3 regions of the Thermoanaerobacterium sp. R66 genome follow, and region 1 is predicted to be linked to each of the others. Evidence: riboswitches for the same ligand, from Rfam matches in the RefSeq annotation. Region 1 holds a riboswitch; each other region holds the start of a gene.
The links. A riboswitch is a leader RNA that binds a small molecule or an ion and turns the genes downstream of it on or off. The one in region 1 is predicted to bind S-adenosylmethionine.
Positions count from the first base shown of each region.

Region 1 (5,835 bases):
TGGCAAATATCAGGAGATAGAAGGGCCACCGATTGCAAGAGAAATAATGCTAAAAAATAATGAAGATGAGGATATTATAGATAGAGTTGCATACATTATAGGTGGACACCATACGGCGTCTAAAAATGATGGAATCGATTTTCAGATAATATGGGAATCAGATCTTTTAGTCAACATCGAAGAAGACGAATTGTACAAGGATAAAGAAAATGTGGCAAGTATTATTGAGAAAAATTTTAAGACACAGACAGGCAAGATGATTGCAAACGATATGTTTCTAAGCTAAAGCTTGATAATATGTATTATATGGTATAAAATATGAGATGTAAAAAAAGATTGGAGGTTTACATATGACAAATGTATTGAACTTTGATTATTCAAATGCGCTAAACTTTGTCAATGAGCACGAAATATCATATCTTGAGAAGCAAGCGCTTCTATCATTAGATATGGTGCTTAACAAGACAGCTCAGGGAAGCGATTTCCTTGGATGGGTTGATTTGCCTAAAGATTATGATAAGGAAGAATTTGCTCGCATTAAAAAAGCTGCAGAGAAGATAAAATCAGATTCAGATGTACTTGTGGTTATCGGTATTGGTGGTTCATATTTAGGTGCAAGAGCAGCGATTGAGATGCTTACACACTCATTTTACAATGTTTTACCGCAATCTGTTAGAAAAGCGCCAGAGATATACTTTGCAGGAAACAGCATAAGCTCTACATATCTTCAAGATTTATTAGAAATATTAGAAGGAAAAGATGTTTCTATAAATGTAATATCGAAATCTGGCACTACTACAGAACCAGCTATAGCTTTTAGAGTTTTCAGAGATTTCCTGGAGAAAAAATACGGAAAAGAAGAAGCAAAGTCAAGGATATATGTTACGACAGACAGGCAAAAAGGTGCCCTTAAAAAACTGGCTGACGAAGAAGGATACGAGACTTTTGTGATTCCTGACGATGTAGGTGGAAGATACTCGGTTTTGACGGCTGTAGGTCTGCTTCCTATAGCGGCTGCAGGAATAAATATCGATGAAATGATGAAAGGTGCATACGATGCATCTATAGTCTTCAAAAAGCCGGACATCAAAGAAAATTTAAGTATGCAGTATGCTATTGTAAGAAATGCTCTTTACAGAAAAGGAAAATCAGTTGAAATTTTAGTCAACTATGAGCCAAGGCTTCACTATTTTTCAGAGTGGTGGAAACAGCTTTTTGGTGAAAGTGAAGGAAAAGATCACAAAGGAATATATCCTGCTTCAGTTGATTTTTCTACAGATTTGCACTCAATGGGACAATTCATTCAAGATGGCAGCAGGATAATGTTTGAGACTGTCATAAATGTTGAAAGACCACTTAAAGAAATAACTATAAATGAAGATAAAGATAACATTGACGGGCTTAATTTCTTGACAGGCAAGACAGTTGATTTCGTAAACAAGAAAGCTTTTGAAGGTACGGTGCTTGCTCACAATGACGGCGGAGTGCCTAACCTGATTGTGAATGTGCCTGAGATATCGGCTTACAATTTTGGATACCTTGTATACTTCTTTGAGATGGCTTGTGGCATAAGCGGTTATTTAAATGGCGTTAATCCGTTTGATCAACCAGGCGTTGAAGCGTACAAGAAAAACATGTTTGCACTTTTAGGCAAACCAGGTTATGAAAAAGAGAAAGAAGAATTGGAAAAGAGGCTAAAGAGATAGTTATGAAAGATATGCCGATTGGCATATCTTTTTTTGTCAGAATGATTTCATGTATAATATTATATATGAGAATTGTTTTTGGATGGTGATGAAATGGAAGTTGGCATATCGACGGCTTGTTTTTATCCTGACTATCTTACAGAGGAAACGATTCCTATAATAGCTAAAATGGGCATAAAGAGTGTAGAAGTTTTTTTGGAATCTTACAGCGAATATGATGAAGATTATTGCAAAGCTATGAGGGATGATTTAGATAGATACGGCATTGAAGTTAATTCAATACATGCTATAGGCACTCAGTTTGAACCGCAGCTTTTTTCAGCAACTGAAAGGCAAAGGAACGATGCCTCAAAGATGCTTATTAAAGTCTTGAAAGCAGCAAAGATACTTAAGGCAAAAATATACGTTTTTCACGGACCTGCTGTTAAAAAAGATACGACGCCTAATATTGATTTTGACAAGATTGCGAAATATGTGGATTATATAGCTGATACATCAGGAGAATATGGGGTTAAATTTTCTTGGGAAAATGTCTATTGGTGTTGGTTTGCATATCCAGAATTCGCTACATTCATAAGACAGGCTGTGAAAAGCAGAAATGTTTATTTTACATTGGATATAAAGCAGGCGATGAAAAGCAAGAAAGATCCATTTGAATACTTAAAATCAATGGGAGATAAACTCGTTAATGTCCATTTATGCGATTACGATGATTGCGGCAGTTTGTACCTTCCAGGCAGAGGAAGTTTTGACTTTGCAAAGCTTAATAGAGAGTTAAAAAAATTGGATTACAATGGATCTATCATAATGGAAGTCTACAGAAACAACTATAAGGATATTGATGATTTAAAAGAAGGCATTGAATACCTAAAAAGCATCTTTGAAAAATAAAGATAAGGGAAGTAAACCCTTATCTTTAGACTTTTCCTGGCACCATCTGCTTTATTCCGCTTGAATCTAAGGCGATGCCATAGCCATACGCCTGCGTAGAGAAATTCAGTTCAGCTTGTTGCAATGGTATGCCTTTGATAGTGACATTTTTAAGCTCACCTGTGCCTACACCTCTTTTAGCACATTGAAACAAGTAGTTGACGCCTTGAGGCATAAGTCCAAACATTCTGGCACCTACTGTATCTGTTGCTACAGGATCTGTTCCTGCTATTATCATGTTTGCATTGATAGGCTTTCCTTCTGATGGCCCTGTGCCTATCATCGCTTCTTGACCGCTTAATATTGTAAGATCTATAGATATTTTTTCAGCCATGGCCCTTATGAAATTGTGAAGGTCATCGTGTATGCCTAAATTTTTTTTGGGAAATCCGTGTATTTCTGCGGGAGGCCAGCTTAAAGCTATGTTTTTTATTCCAAGCGATACTGTAGCTTCTTCGTGCATTTTCATTTGAGTGAATGAAATTAGTACATCCATTTTTTCATAAAGTTCATTTACTTTTGTTGATTTTAAAAGACAGTCGTCCAGCAGCAATTCTACGTAAGGACCGTAATTTAGATCTACAAATTCTACGCCTTCTTCTGAAATGACTTTATCAAATCCATTGTCAGATAAAACTTTAGGCGTAGGATCTCCACCAGAGCCGGCGGCAATCACAATCCTGCCAGGATTTTTAGACTTTACGTATCTTATAAGGGCTCTCAATGTATCTGGTCCTACTATCGTACCGCTTTGAGGAGGCTTGCTTTTAACGAAATTTGGCGTTATTACAACGGTATTACCCGTTTCGATTAGATTTTGCAAAGGTAATAAGTTTAAAGCGGTATTTAAGTTTTGTATCTCATCAGGGCCAGATGCTATTGCTACTACTGGTTCTACAATTTTTCTGTACCTCATAAAATCACCTCATATATATGATTTGCATTTTATCAAAAATTAAAATATCTAAGCAAAAAGCCTAAGTAATTTTAACATTTCAACAAATATTTCATTGACAATTGTACCAGAGGACGGTATCATATAATTTAATAAATTAATATAGTAAACTCTTATCAAGAGTAGCGGAGGGACTGGCCCTATGAAGCTCGGCAACCGGATATCACGGTGCCAATTCCAGCAGCATATCGCTGAAAGATGGGAGCAAAAATATCTCTTCTTTTGGCGAAGAGTTTTTTTATTTTAAGGAGGGGTCGTTTTGCGAAATTCTGAAAATTTGTGCCAGAAACTTAAAAATAAGCAATTTGTCATAACCGTGGAGATATCGACGCCAAAAGGAGCTGATATTTCGAATTCTATTGAAGAAGCGAAAAAATTATATGGAATAGCAGATGCATTAAATATAACTGATTGTCCTATGGCAAATATGAGAATGAGCCCTATTGCATTGGCACATCTTTTGCAAAATCATCTAAATATAGAAACCATATTTCACTTAACGTGTAGGGACAGAAATCTTATTGGCCTTCAAGCAGAGCTTTTGGGTGCGTATGCTCTTGGAGTCAGAAATATCCTTGCCCTTACAGGAGACGATCCAAAACGAGGTGATGTGCCACAGGCAACAGGCGTGTACGACGTAGATTCTGTAGGTCTTGTGAAGATAGCAAAGTCGCTAAATGATGGCTTTGACTACAACGGAAATAAGTTGGAATCATCTACAAATTTCTGCATAGGGACAACAGCAAATCCAAATGATTTAAGACCTGAATCAATAGAAAAATTAAGGACGAAAATAGAATGTGGAGCATCTTTCATACAGACTCAGCCTGTCTACGATGATGAGATTTTATACAGATTTCTTGATGCCGTAGAGCAATTTGATATTCCGGTTTTAGTAGGGGTGCTACCCCTTAAAAGCTATAAGATGGCTGTTAACTTGAACGAAAAGGTGCCTGGCATCGAGATACCTGAAAAAATAATAGACAGGTTGAAAAACGGTGAAAAAGGTGAAGGGACAAAAATTGCAATAGAGTTTATAAACAAGATAAAAAATAAAGTGGGTGGTGTTCATATCATGCCACTTGGCAAGACAGATATAGTTGTTGACATTGTAAATGGCGTAAAGAACATGAGACAAAATGATATAGAAGAAGTATTGTAGTCATCATAAGGAGATGTTGCAATTGGATATTTTTAAGAATTTAAAGAATAGCATAATCGTCTTTGACGGAGCAATGGGCACTATGCTTCAGAAAAAAGGACTTAAAACAGGAGAATGCCCTGAATATTACAATCTCTTACATCCGGATATTGTGTACGAAATCCACAAGTCGTATATTGATGCAGGGGCAGATGTTATTGAGACAAATACATTTGGCGCCAATAGGATAAAATTAAAATCTTACAATCTTTCAGATAAATTGCCTGAAATAGTCAAAAGCGCAGTACAGATAGCCAGAAAAGCTGCTGGTAATAAAGCCGTTGCTCTTTCTATAGGGCCTATTGGCGAACTGATGGAACCTTTTGGCAAGCTGACATTTGACGAGGCTTATAGTGCCTTTGCAGAGGTTGCTGTAGAAGGGGAAAAAGCCGGTGCTGATTTGGCACTTATTGAGACTATGTCAGATATATTAGAAGCGAAGGCGGCTATTCTTGCTGTAAAGGAGAATACTAATTTAAAGGTAATTTGTACCATGACGTTTCAAGAAGATGGAAGGACGCTTATGGGGACAGACCCTGTTACAGCAGTAGTAAGTCTTCAAGGGCTTGGCCTTGATGCCATAGGTGTCAATTGCTCTACGGGACCTGACATGATGGCAGACATAGTGAAGAAGATGGCTGAAGTTTCAAGGATACCAATTTTGGCGCAGCCAAATGCAGGAATGCCTCATTTAGAGGATGGATTGACTCTTTACGACATTACGAAAGAGAAATTTGCCGTCGAGACAAAAAAGCTTTTAGAATGCGGGGCATCTATTGTTGGTGGTTGTTGTGGGACGACTCCAGAATTTATTAAGCTTTTGAAAGCTGAGATACATGATACAGAGAAAAAAACTGCCGTGAAAGAATACACAGCAGTTTCATCAAATACAAAGACTGTTTTCATAGGCAGCGATTATCCTGTGTGTGTAATCGGCGAAAGGATAAATCCTACAGGAAAGAAGAAATTGAGTGCAGCTATCAAAGAAGGCAATTATAATCTGATCTACGATGAAGCTGTATCGCAGGAAAAACTTGGCGCAA
Region 1 covers NZ_JAEUWW010000001.1:231,020-236,854, forward strand. The annotation lists gene JJQ93_RS01015 (HD domain-containing protein) at 1-286, shown strand, start outside; gene JJQ93_RS01020 (glucose-6-phosphate isomerase) at 351-1,706, shown strand; gene JJQ93_RS01025 (sugar phosphate isomerase/epimerase family protein) at 1,785-2,597, shown strand; gene JJQ93_RS01030 (DUF362 domain-containing protein) at 2,623-3,552, opposite strand; SAM riboswitch class I at 3,702-3,796, shown strand; gene JJQ93_RS01035 (methylenetetrahydrofolate reductase) at 3,851-4,753, shown strand; gene JJQ93_RS01040 (homocysteine S-methyltransferase family protein) at 4,776-5,835, shown strand, end outside.

Region 2 (5,835 bases), 1.2 Mb from region 1:
TCTACTGTAACATCTAAACCTTGCTTTTTTGCTTCATCAGTCACTTTTTTTGCCAATGCACTTGATGTAGCACCCCAACTGCACAATATAACACCATGTATTGCCATAGTAAATTACCTCCTTTTTTTGTTTTTCTTTTTTATTTCATTTTTTAAATTTTTGTCATACAATTTAAGCATCCTTATCATGTACGCTTGTATAAGGGCAATTCCCGCAATGAAAAATGCACCAAACAAAAGAATCTCTAAGCCATGTGCAAATGTATCATTTATCATAGAATACACAGCAGTTGCAATCCACACCAAGGACAGCATCGTATAGAAAATTTTTCGTTGCTTTACCGAAATACTAAACATTTTAATCACCTACAAGATTTCTCTTTATTTCATCGTAATACTTATCCATCAAGGCCTTCTTCACAAATTCCTTCGCCTCATCAATTTTGTTAATCTCATTGAGATTTTTTACCAAGTCTTTGCTTTCAATAAATGAAACACTTAAATCGCCAAGTATCTCTATCCACATCTTGTCGTCATCCGGTGCAACCATTAGAAAAGCTGTCTTTATGATTTCATACTCGTTAATCAAATTTTTCATCTTGACATGGCTTTTCACTTTTCCAAAGACGAGGATTGGCTCCACCAAATCAGATGCTGTACAGTGGTAGATTACAAACCCTTTCCCTGGAAGTATTATCTTCCCAAGGCTTTCTCTTCCCAAAAGCTTATCCTCTATCTGCTTTATTTTCTCATTATTAATTCCATCATTACCAGCAAAATCTTCTAATAGAGAATCTATGATGTCTTTCGAGTTTTTGCCATAGACATCTTTAAGTTTAAGGGAATCGCATAGCTCAATTATCCTTTTGCCATACCACGCAATGTGTTCCAATTCTTTGTACCTGTCGCCTATGACTTTTTTCTCCGAGAAGTCCATTATAAAATCTGTGTTTAAAGCGTCTTTCAGTTTTTTTACGTCTTCATCTAAAAGCAGCGGATTGACTATTATTGTCTCTTTGTCCTTTATGTCCAGCGGAATTGTAGACACTATCAAGTCAATATCATCTCTATCTTTAAAGTCTTTAACTCTCAAGCTGGAAACCGTATCTACAATATTCAATTGTGGAAACATCTGAAGCTTAGATAAAAGCATCCTCGATGTCCCTATGCCGCTGGCACACACGACTAAAATATTGTGCCTTTTCATCATATCGCTTTTTCTTGCTATGGATGCGCCAAAATGCATCGCAATATATCCGATTTCATCATCAGGCACATCAACATTAAGCTTGTCTTTAATCACATTTGCAATAGATATACATTTTTCAAATAAACCGCTGTACCGTTCTTTTATGTCATTTATAAGCGGATTTCTAATCGCAAGACCCATGCGAAGTCTAAAGATAGTAGGCCTTAAGTGCGTCTTTAAACCGCTTAAAAGCATCGTATCGCCTTTAAGATCAGTGCCAAATTCATCTTCTGCAACGCTGACCATCTCATGCAGTATTTCATTTAACAGCTCGTCATTTACGTCTTCGGTATTTGCCCTGTACCTTGCTCCTTGTAGATGAATCGTTATATATCCGATTTCATCTTCTGGAATAGATATATCAAATTCTTCCTCCAGAAACCTGGCAAGCATTTCTGCAAACTTATACTCATCTGACTTCCTAAGCTCATAGAGGCTTTCATTACCTATTTTTATCTTTTCGCCTTCTTTTATTCTTTTTAGCGCCAATGCCAGATGCACCGTAAGCCCCATGTAGGAGCTTTCTGCTAATTCGTAATCAAGGGATTTCTCCAATTTTTGTATAGCCTTCTCTATCTTTAAAACCGTATCGTAGTCTATAAGCCTGAGTAATCTATCATTTATGTCTTCACTAAGCTTGTTTATATTATTGTACCCTTTATTTAAAAACTCAATTAGGTCTTTTGTCTCCACATTGTCATACAGAAAATTTATTATGGCCCTTCTTATATTGCTTTCATCGCCTTTTACGTATATGCCAACGCCAGGCTTAGTTACAATTGTAACATTTTGCTTGTTTAGCCATTTATCGATCTCTTTAATGTCATAGCTTATTGTTGCCGTAGTCACATTGTATTCTTTAGCGAAGTACTCAAGTTTTACAGGTTCTTTCATCTGCAAAAGCTCAGATAGTATCAACTTTCGCCTTTTATCAGCGTCAATGCTTGGCCTATAACCTATTACATCGAATTTGAATTTTTCGATATCATTATCAGTTCCTTCTAAGACTAGTACTCCATCGTCATTTTTAAGCTTCAAATTGTATTCTTTTATATATTCATTTATTGCATTTATTTCTCTGTAAACAGTCCTTTTGCTTAACTTGTACAAAACGACGATATCGTCCAAACTGGAAACTTCTTTTGAAATAACCTTTTTGAAGATTTCTAATTGGCGCCTACTTAACTCTTTCATAGATATTTGTCCTTTCGTCTATGACAAATTATTAATAAGTTAACTTATCTTTCATCTTAATTATAATCAATTTATTGATTAAATCAACACAAACTTGTGAATACACTGTCAGATTTATTATGACAAAAATTTAATATTGTCGCATGAAAATTTTGCTTGACTTTTCAACATCCATCCTATATAATCATTTTAACAACTAAAAACGAAATTATTCTCTTATCTAGAGAGGTGGAGGGACTGGCCCGATGAAACCCGGCAACCGGCACGTATGTGCAATGGTGCCAATTCCTGCAGCGATTGCTGAGAGATGAGAGAGGACGAAACCTCTTTCATTGGAGGTTTTTTTTATTGCTTTTTTAAACTACATTTGTGAAAAGAAGGTGAAATGATTTGATCGAAATAAAAAACTTAAGCAAAGTTTACAACACAAACGGAAAAGAGGTAATAGCTTTAAAAGACATCAACTTAACTATACGTGATGGTGAAATTTACGGCATAATGGGTCTAAGCGGTGCCGGGAAATCATCATTGATAAGGTGCATAAACATGTTGGAAAAACCTACATCTGGCAGCATACTGATAAACGGCGTAGAAATGACAAAGTTAAATTCAAAAGAACTGAGAAATATGAGAAAAAAGATTGGCATGATATTTCAGCATTTCAATCTTTTGATGAACTCTACAGTGTATGAGAACATAGCATTTCCTCTTAAGATCTCGAAAGTCAGCGATTCTGTCATAAAAAAACGCGTTGATGAATTACTGGATGTGGTAGATTTAAAAGACAAAAAGTACGCATACCCTTCGCAGCTATCTGGGGGACAAAAACAGAGGGTAGGCATTGCAAGAGCTTTAGCAAACAATCCAGACATAATTCTATCTGATGAAGCCACATCCGCTTTAGATCCTACCACGACAGAATCCATCTTAAATCTTTTAAAGGACATAAACAAACAATACGGAATTACAATCGTGGTAATAACGCACGAAATGTCTGTAATAAGAAATCTGTGCGACAAAGTGGCAGTTTTGGAAGACGGAATGATTATCGAGGAAGGAAATGTAATAGACATCTTTTCAAATCCTTCAACAGAAACATCTAAGAGATTTTTAAAAGATATGATAGCTGAACTTCCGCCAGACATATTGCTTGATGACGAAAATCCAAATGAGGAAATCTTGAGATTATCGTTTTTTGGTAGCAGCAGCAACCAGCCTGTCATATCCCATATGATAAAGAATTTCGATGTTGAAGTGAATATCATTTCCGGAAATATCGAAAGAGTGCAAAACTCACAGATAGGAAATCTCTTAATAAAAATAAGCGGTGAACAGAATTCCATAAAAAATGCTATAAAATTTTTAGAAAACAATGGTCTTAGAATAGAGGTGCTTAAAAATGGTATCGTCTAACATATTCCAGTATTTATTAAACTTGTGGCAGCTTATGGAAGAACCTCTTTGGGAATCTTTGTACATGGTGTTTTTCTCAACACTTTTCTCAGTAATAATAGGACTGCCTCTAGGCATAATACTTGTCATAACCGACAAAGGTCATATAAAGGAAAATCTAAAGTTAAATCAGGTATTAGGTACTGTGATCAATGTCATGAGGTCAGTGCCGTTCATAATCCTCATAATCGCAATCTTCCCATTGGCAAGGCTTATTGTTGGCACAACTATAGGACCTACCGCTGCTATTGTACCACTGTCCATTGCTGCAGCCCCATTTGTAGCAAGAGTTGTAGAATCATCTCTTAAAGAAGTAGACTGGGGCGTCATTGAAGCATCTATATCTGTTGGCGCTTCAATACCACAGATAATATTCAAAGTCATGATTCCAGAATCATTGCCATCACTTATATTGGGAATAACTCTTACAGTGATAAATATTTTAGGGTATTCTGCTATGGCAGGTGCTATTGGAGGAGGTGGTCTTGGAGATCTGGCTATAAGATATGGCTACCAAAGGTTTCAGACAGATGTGCTTATTGCCACAATCATAGTCTTAATAATCTTTGTAGAAATCGTGCAAAGAATAGGAAACTATCTTGCAAAAAAAGTTGATAAAAGATGAAAGGATGGTATGTAATGAAAAAATCATTTTTATTTCTCACTCTCATATTGACATTTGCATTTATCTTATCAGGATGCACAAAATCCAACAACACAGCCGCTACATCCAACGCAAATTCAAACACAGATACCTCTACTAAAATGACGAAGATAGTCGTTGGTGCAACGCCAAACCCCCATGCAGAAATACTTAATGTAGTAAAGCCTATTCTTGCAAAAGAAGGCGTAGATCTTGAAATAAAAGAATTTACCGACTATGTGACGCCAAATACTGCACTTGTCGACAAGCAAATCGACGCAAATTTCTTCCAACACGTTCCATACCTTGAGGACTTCGAAAAGAAAAACAATGTAAAATTGGTGCCATTAGTCAAAGTGCATGTAGAACCGATGGGGGCATATTCAAAAAAGATCAAGTCAAAAGATGAATTAAAAGACGGTGCAACAGTGGCTGTTCCAAACGATGCTACAAATGAAGGAAGAGCGCTGCTTCTACTGCAAAAAGAAGGGTTAATTAAGTTAAAAGACCCAAATGGCCTTACACAAACCCCGAGAGACATCGTGGATAATCCAAAGCATTTAAAGATTGTAGAGCTTGAAGCACCTCAGCTTCCAAGGACGCTTCAAGATGTGGATTTGGCCATTATAAACACTAATTTTGCATTAGAGGCAAACTTAAACCCTTTAAAGGATGCAATTTTTATGGAAGACAAAAATTCTCCTTATGCTAATGTGTTAGTCGTAAGGGAAGACAATCAAAATGACCCAGCGATACAAAAGTTGGCAAAAGCCTTAAATTCTGATGAAGTCAAGAAATTTATCGAAGACAAGTACAAAGGCGCTATAGTTCCAGCTTTTTAACATGAGAAAAAACCCGTTTAAAGCGGGTTTTTATTATTTATTCCTGGAAAATATCAATCTATTCAAATCTTCTAAATATGGAAGCTTTACAAGTTGACATGATGCAATGTATACTAAAAATCCTGATAATACTGTAATAGACATTGTGATCCATTCGTTTGCGACTACCGCAGCCAGATTAAAATAAATGATCGTGTCGTAAATCCCCATTATAAGTGCAGCTATAAGCGGTTTTAAGAACCAATTGTTAAAATCAATATCTAAGTTAGTAATCTTAACTAATGCTTTAAAATTTAAGAGGAAGACAAAAGCATCAGCGAATATGAAGCCGTAAATATACCCGAAAAGCCTTAAACTTGGTATAGGCACTAATAGATACATGGCAATTACAGAAATTGTAGTCCAGATGACAGAATTTCTCAAAACCAAGTTTTGCATCCCAAGCCCATTCAATAT
Region 2 covers NZ_JAEUWW010000001.1:1,413,204-1,419,038, forward strand. The annotation lists gene JJQ93_RS07190 (PTS sugar transporter subunit IIB) at 1-107, opposite strand, end outside; gene JJQ93_RS07195 (hypothetical protein) at 114-356, opposite strand; gene JJQ93_RS07200 (BglG family transcription antiterminator) at 358-2,442, opposite strand; SAM riboswitch class I at 2,656-2,756, shown strand; gene JJQ93_RS07205 (methionine ABC transporter ATP-binding protein) at 2,833-3,855, shown strand; gene JJQ93_RS07210 (methionine ABC transporter permease) at 3,842-4,519, shown strand; gene JJQ93_RS07215 (MetQ/NlpA family ABC transporter substrate-binding protein) at 4,534-5,379, shown strand; gene spoVB (stage V sporulation protein B) at 5,413-5,835, opposite strand, start outside.
Region 2: linked by a shared signal. The riboswitch ahead of JJQ93_RS07205 (methionine ABC transporter ATP-binding protein) and the one ahead of JJQ93_RS01035 (methylenetetrahydrofolate reductase) in region 1 are both predicted to bind S-adenosylmethionine.

Region 3 (5,835 bases), 1.8 Mb from region 1:
ATTTTGGCTCATCATAATAATTGGAGCTTGAATTGCAGCAAGACATGATAAAATAAGATTAAGCAAAATAAATGGATATGGATCATAAGGACGTTTTAAAATAAAACTATTCGCAATGATCCAGGCAAAAAGCACAATTCCAAAACCTATTATAAAAACCCAGCTTCCGGCAAATTCCGCTAACTTATCTGACATTCTGTCTCCAAAAGTTAAATGCTTTTCATGCTCTTTTGAAACATCTTTAGCAACTTTCTCATTAATAATCATATGAATAATATCTTCTTCAATCATTTCAGAATCATCTATATCTTCTAATATAACTTTAATCAAGTCCTTTTTCGAAAAATTCTTTGTCATATTCATCCCTCATTTCATTGTAAAAATAAATATTGGTTAAAATTTTATGTTGATAGATATCAAACGCATTACAAGATTTAAATTTACTTTCCGTTAATTTAATGACGTGCATCATACTTTGTATAATTTTTATATAACTTCACTTTGTATTGTATTAACTTGTTTATTATCCACTTCATTGTCATCATGCAACACTTTGAAGAGACTTTCTATTGTACACATTTTTTTGTTTTCTAAACTTTCTATAAACCTGTTTATATCATTATCAAAAAGCTTGAAAACAGCCGCAAAAGTATTTCCATCATAAACAGACTCATTAAACGAAGCGCCATTATCAGTAAAAAATTTTAAAATATTTTTTATATTAAACTTGTAAAATGGTTTAAGTTTTATATAAAATACATCTGTAAAACTACCATTAAAAACTGAAATGCGTTTAGACGTATGATTCGTTTTTATATCATAATTCAATAGTATATCTATTAAATCTGCAACAACCGAATCACCTGTAGGCATTTGTCCTGCACCTTTTCCAATAAAAATTAGCTCTTTAAAACTGTCTCCTCTCAGTATAACAGCATTGTTTACATCACCAACACTTGCTAAAATGTTGCTATCTTCTATCAATATAGGCTCTACACTCGCATAGACGTTTCCTTTCTCGTATTTAGCCCATGCAAATGGTTTAATCTTGTATCCCAATTTTTCAGCATAATATATATCGTCATTTTTTATTTCATTTATACCATATCTCAATATTGAATTAGCAGAAACATCAGCATCGAATGCTTTTTTTATGAGAATCACAAGCTTATACAAAGCATCGAATCCTTTTATATCGTAATCCGGATTGCTTTCAGCATAACCTCTTTTTTGAGCTGATAAAAGTGCTTCATCATATTTCATTCCCTTTTCTGTTATTTGCGTCAATATGTAGTTTGTAGTACCGTTTATTATCCCTCCTACAAAATTTATTTCATCGGTTATTTTGAGCCTCTCAATTTGATGTATAATGGGGATTGCTCCAGCGACACTTGCTTCAAATTTCAAAAATACACCATTTTCATCTGCCATTTTTCTAAGCTCGTCTCCATATTTTGCTATTAACTCTTTGTTTGCAGTAATTACATGTTTTTTAGAAATTATCGCCTTTTTTACGTACTCGTAAGCAGGATCAATTCCTCCCATTACTTCAATTATTGCACTTATTTCGCTATCACACAAGATTTCGTTAGCATCAGTTGTTAGTATTTCATCTACACCATTAACATTTCTCGGCTTATCAGGATGCTTCACTAGTATTTTTTTTATTTCGGGATAAAACCCCGTTTTTTGTTTTATATGCTGTTTTCTTGATGCGACTATTTTATAGACTCCGCTTCCTACTGTTCCAAATCCCAACAATCCAATCTTAAATTCCATGTGGCATACCTCCTAAAAATTTTTGGCCCTCTTCAATGAGAAGAGGGCCAAAATACGCCACTCCTCTCATCTCTCAGGTTTTCCCTGCAGGATTTGGCACCAAACGCATATAAATGCCGGTTGCCGGGTTTCATCGGGCCAGTCCCTCCACCACTCTTGATAAGAGGCCTTCAATATTCTCTTTTAAATTTGTTGATATTTATATTATCACTTTATACGCTAAGAATCAATACATATTTTTAGATTTTTTATCTTTTCCACATTTTCTTACATCAACATAGTACCTTTTAGTTAAAAGATTCAATTTCGATCACTTACATTTCCCTTCTGCCTTCTAAAGCCCTTGACAGTGTTACAGAATCTGTGTATTCGAGGTCACCGCCTACCGGTACACCATGTGCAATTCTTGTCACCTTTATTCCAAAAGGTTTTATAAGCTTTGCGATGTACATTGCAGTTGCCTCGCCTTCTATGTCTGGATTTGTAGCTAATATTATTTCATTGATTTCAGCGTCTTTTATCCTCTCCAACAGCTCTTTTATCTTTATATCCTCTGGACCTATTCCATCCATAGGCGATATTGCACCGTGAAGTACATGGTATAAGCCTCGATATTCCCTCGTCTTTTCCATCGCTACTACATCTTTGGGATCGGAAACTACACATATGGTATGTGTATCCCTCGTCTCATCACTGCATATACTGCAAAGCTCACTGTCAGTAAAGTTATAGCACTTTTTACAGTATCTTAAATTGTTCTTTGCCTCTAAAATAGCATTAGACAAGTTAACAACATCGTCTAAAGGCATATCTAAGATGTAAAACGCCAGCCTCTGAGCTGTCTTGCGTCCAATGCCGGGAAGTCTTGATAATTCATCAATAAGCCTTGACAATGACCTCGAATATACGTTCATTAATTAATTCACCTCAGAACAAGCCAGGTATGTTGAAACCTCCTGTTATTTTTCCCATCTCTTCTGCAATCATCTTTTCAGCACTTCTTAAAGCTTGATTTACTGCAGCCAATACAAGATCCTCCAGCATCTCTACATCGTCTTTGTCAACGACATCCGGATCGATCTTTATGCTTATAAGCTCCTTTCTGCCATTTGCCACTACCTTTACAGCTCCACCGCCTGCAGACTCCTCAACCGTCTTGTTTTCAAGCTCCTCCTGCATTTTCTTCATTTGCTCCTGCATCTGCTGCGCTTGCTTTATCATGTTATTCATGTTGAAACCGCCAGGAAATCCTCCTTTAGCCATCCAAATACCTCCTAATTAATTTTGTATTCTCTCTTATTTATATGCTAATTTTGACTCAGTAGTGATTAATCAATCTATTATTTCTACATCGCCAAAATATTTTCTTACTGCCTCAATTAACTGTTCATCTTCATTTTTTTCTTCTGTAGCAAAAACTATGTTGTAATCATTACCTGTCAGTCTTTTAATAGCATCTTTGATGTAATCTTTATTTTCGATTTTATTAAGCTCTTCTTTGTAAAACACATGCTCCTTTGGATATTCTATCACAAAATTGCCATCTTTCAAATACGGTTTGCCTAAGCTTAAAAAAGAAAAAATCATCGGTCTGTCTTTCTTTATCATGCTTAATAGTTTTTTGAAAACTTCATTCACATTTATCTCAATGCTCTTATCTACTTTATCAACTATATCATCAGTTTTTTTCGCTTCTTTTTTTACCACTACATCATCAAAAGCCCTCTCAGATTTTAAAGTTTTATCATCAGCGACAATATCCTTCTCTACAGATGGCATTACTTTTCCATTTTTAATCACATTTTCCAACATACTTAGTCTATCTAAAATACTGTCCATATCAGGTGAGATTTCCGGATTTATAAGCTTAAGCAATGTTATTTCCAGCATTATTCTTGGAGATTGAGCATATCTTATTTTTCCCTGAAGATCTATCAATTTCTCTAACACATTTGATAAAAACGCCATGTCAAATAAAGAAGCCTTCTTAATTACATCATTTATCTCTGTTTCTAATATCTCTTCTGACTCATCACCACATGTCTTATATACAATCACATCTCTCAAAAAAGACAATAAAGCCTTCACCAAATTATTTACGTCTATGCCGTAAAGCATCAACTTATCTATCTGTTTTATGGTTTCTTTTCCATCTCTATCGTTTAAACTATTCACTAAAGCAAACAATGTATCATCATTTACAGTGCCAAGTATATCACACACATCATCATACGTTAAAACATCGTTGTATGAAGCACACTGCTCAAGTATGCTTATAGCATCCCTCATAGAGCCATTTCCATGCTTTGCAATCAGTGCAATTGCTTTACTGTCTATATTTATTTGGCTGTCTTCAGCTATCTTCTTTATATTCTGTGAAATAACTTTCGATGATATCCTTTTAAAGTCAAACCTTTGACACCTTGACAAAATAGTTGCAGGTATCTTATTTGGCTCAGTTGTAGCCAGAATAAATATCGCATGTTGCGGAGGCTCTTCAAGCGTCTTTAAAAGGGCATTAAAAGCGCTGCCAGACAGCATATGGACTTCATCGATAATGTACACCTTGTACTTACATGAAGAAGGAGCATATATGACGTTATCCCTCAATTCCCTTACATCATCAACGCTGTTATTCGATGCCGCATCTATCTCTATTATGTCCATGAGAGAATTGTTATTGGCAGACTCGCATATCTGACATTTGTTGCATGGCTCCCCATCTACGCTATTAGGGCAATTAACAGCTTTTGCAAAAATCTTTGCAACACTTGTCTTGCCTGTACCTCTTGTACCACAAAAAAGGTATGCATGTCCTATTCGCCCACTTTTTATCTGATTTTTTAAAGTCCTGACAATATGATTTTGCCCCAAAACTTCCCCAAAGCTTCTGGGCCTATACTTTCTGTACAGTGATTGGTACATATAAAAACACCTCATTTACTTAATTGTAACAAAAAAAAGGATACTTTTCTATATCCTTTTAGTTTGCTACTTCCGTTTCTATTTTTATCCTCTCCATCTTTTTTCTATCTCTCATGTATATAGATATTACGCTGTCAACAACCCTCGGATTAAACTGTGTGCCTTTGTACTTCAATAATTCATTTACGGCCTCGTCAAAGGAAATCCCCTTCCTATACGATCTATCAGATGTCATAGCATCGAACGAGTCTGCCACGCACAGTATCGCAGCAATCAGCGGTATGTTGTCGTCATCAAGCCCAAACGGATATCCTTTCCCATCGTATCTTTCGTGGTGCTTTTCAATTCCATCTATTATATCCTTAGATAGTCCAATTGGTTCTAATATTTTTCTGGATATTTTTGGATGTTGCTTTATCTTGTCGTACTCCTCATTTGTAAGCTTGCCAGGCTTGGTAAGTATACTGTCAGCCACCCCTATCTTTCCTATATCATGCAACAAACCAGCGATCCTTATCTTTTCTATTTCATCTTTTGGCAGTCCCATGCTTTCGGCTATAATTGCAGCGTACTTCGAAACTCTAAGTGAATGCCCCTTGGTGTATTTATCCTTTGCCTCAACAGCATGAGCCAAAGCGTCGATGGTCCTAAAGTACCAATTCCTCATGTCGTCATATAGATTTGCATTTTCTATGGCAACAGACACACTATCAGCAACAGACCTCAACAAGCTTATATCATTGGCAAGCTTTGAAGTTGTTAATATATTTAAGATTCCCACAGCCTTATCTTTAGATATGAGTGGAACAGCTATCACGTTTTTTACATTTAATTCTTTCAATCGCAAAAGCAAATTATCATCTATCGGGAATTTATTAGGATCCAAAACAGTAATCTCTTTTGAAACAAGAAGCTTAACATTTTCATCCGACGACAACGACAACTCTTTTAAAAGAGGCATGTCTCTCAATTCCCCTGCTGCTACCATAAGCTCTAATCTTCCTGACTCATTTATCGTCCTTATGGTACAAAGTGGTGAAGAAAGAATGGTGGATATTTTTTCAGCAATAGAATATAAAACATCTCGAGGTTCTAAATTTTTAGTCAACAATTGCGTCACATTTCCTATGG
Region 3 covers NZ_JAEUWW010000001.1:2,060,439-2,066,273, reverse strand. The annotation lists gene JJQ93_RS10300 (DUF1003 domain-containing protein) at 1-357, opposite strand, end outside; gene JJQ93_RS10295 (homoserine dehydrogenase) at 487-1,779, opposite strand; SAM riboswitch class I at 1,843-1,945, opposite strand; gene recR (recombination mediator RecR) at 2,094-2,693, opposite strand; gene JJQ93_RS10285 (YbaB/EbfC family nucleoid-associated protein) at 2,707-3,042, opposite strand; gene dnaX (DNA polymerase III subunit gamma/tau) at 3,112-4,704, opposite strand; gene JJQ93_RS10275 (HD domain-containing phosphohydrolase) at 4,763-5,835, opposite strand, start outside.
Region 3: linked by a shared signal. The riboswitch ahead of JJQ93_RS10295 (homoserine dehydrogenase) and the one ahead of JJQ93_RS01035 (methylenetetrahydrofolate reductase) in region 1 are both predicted to bind S-adenosylmethionine.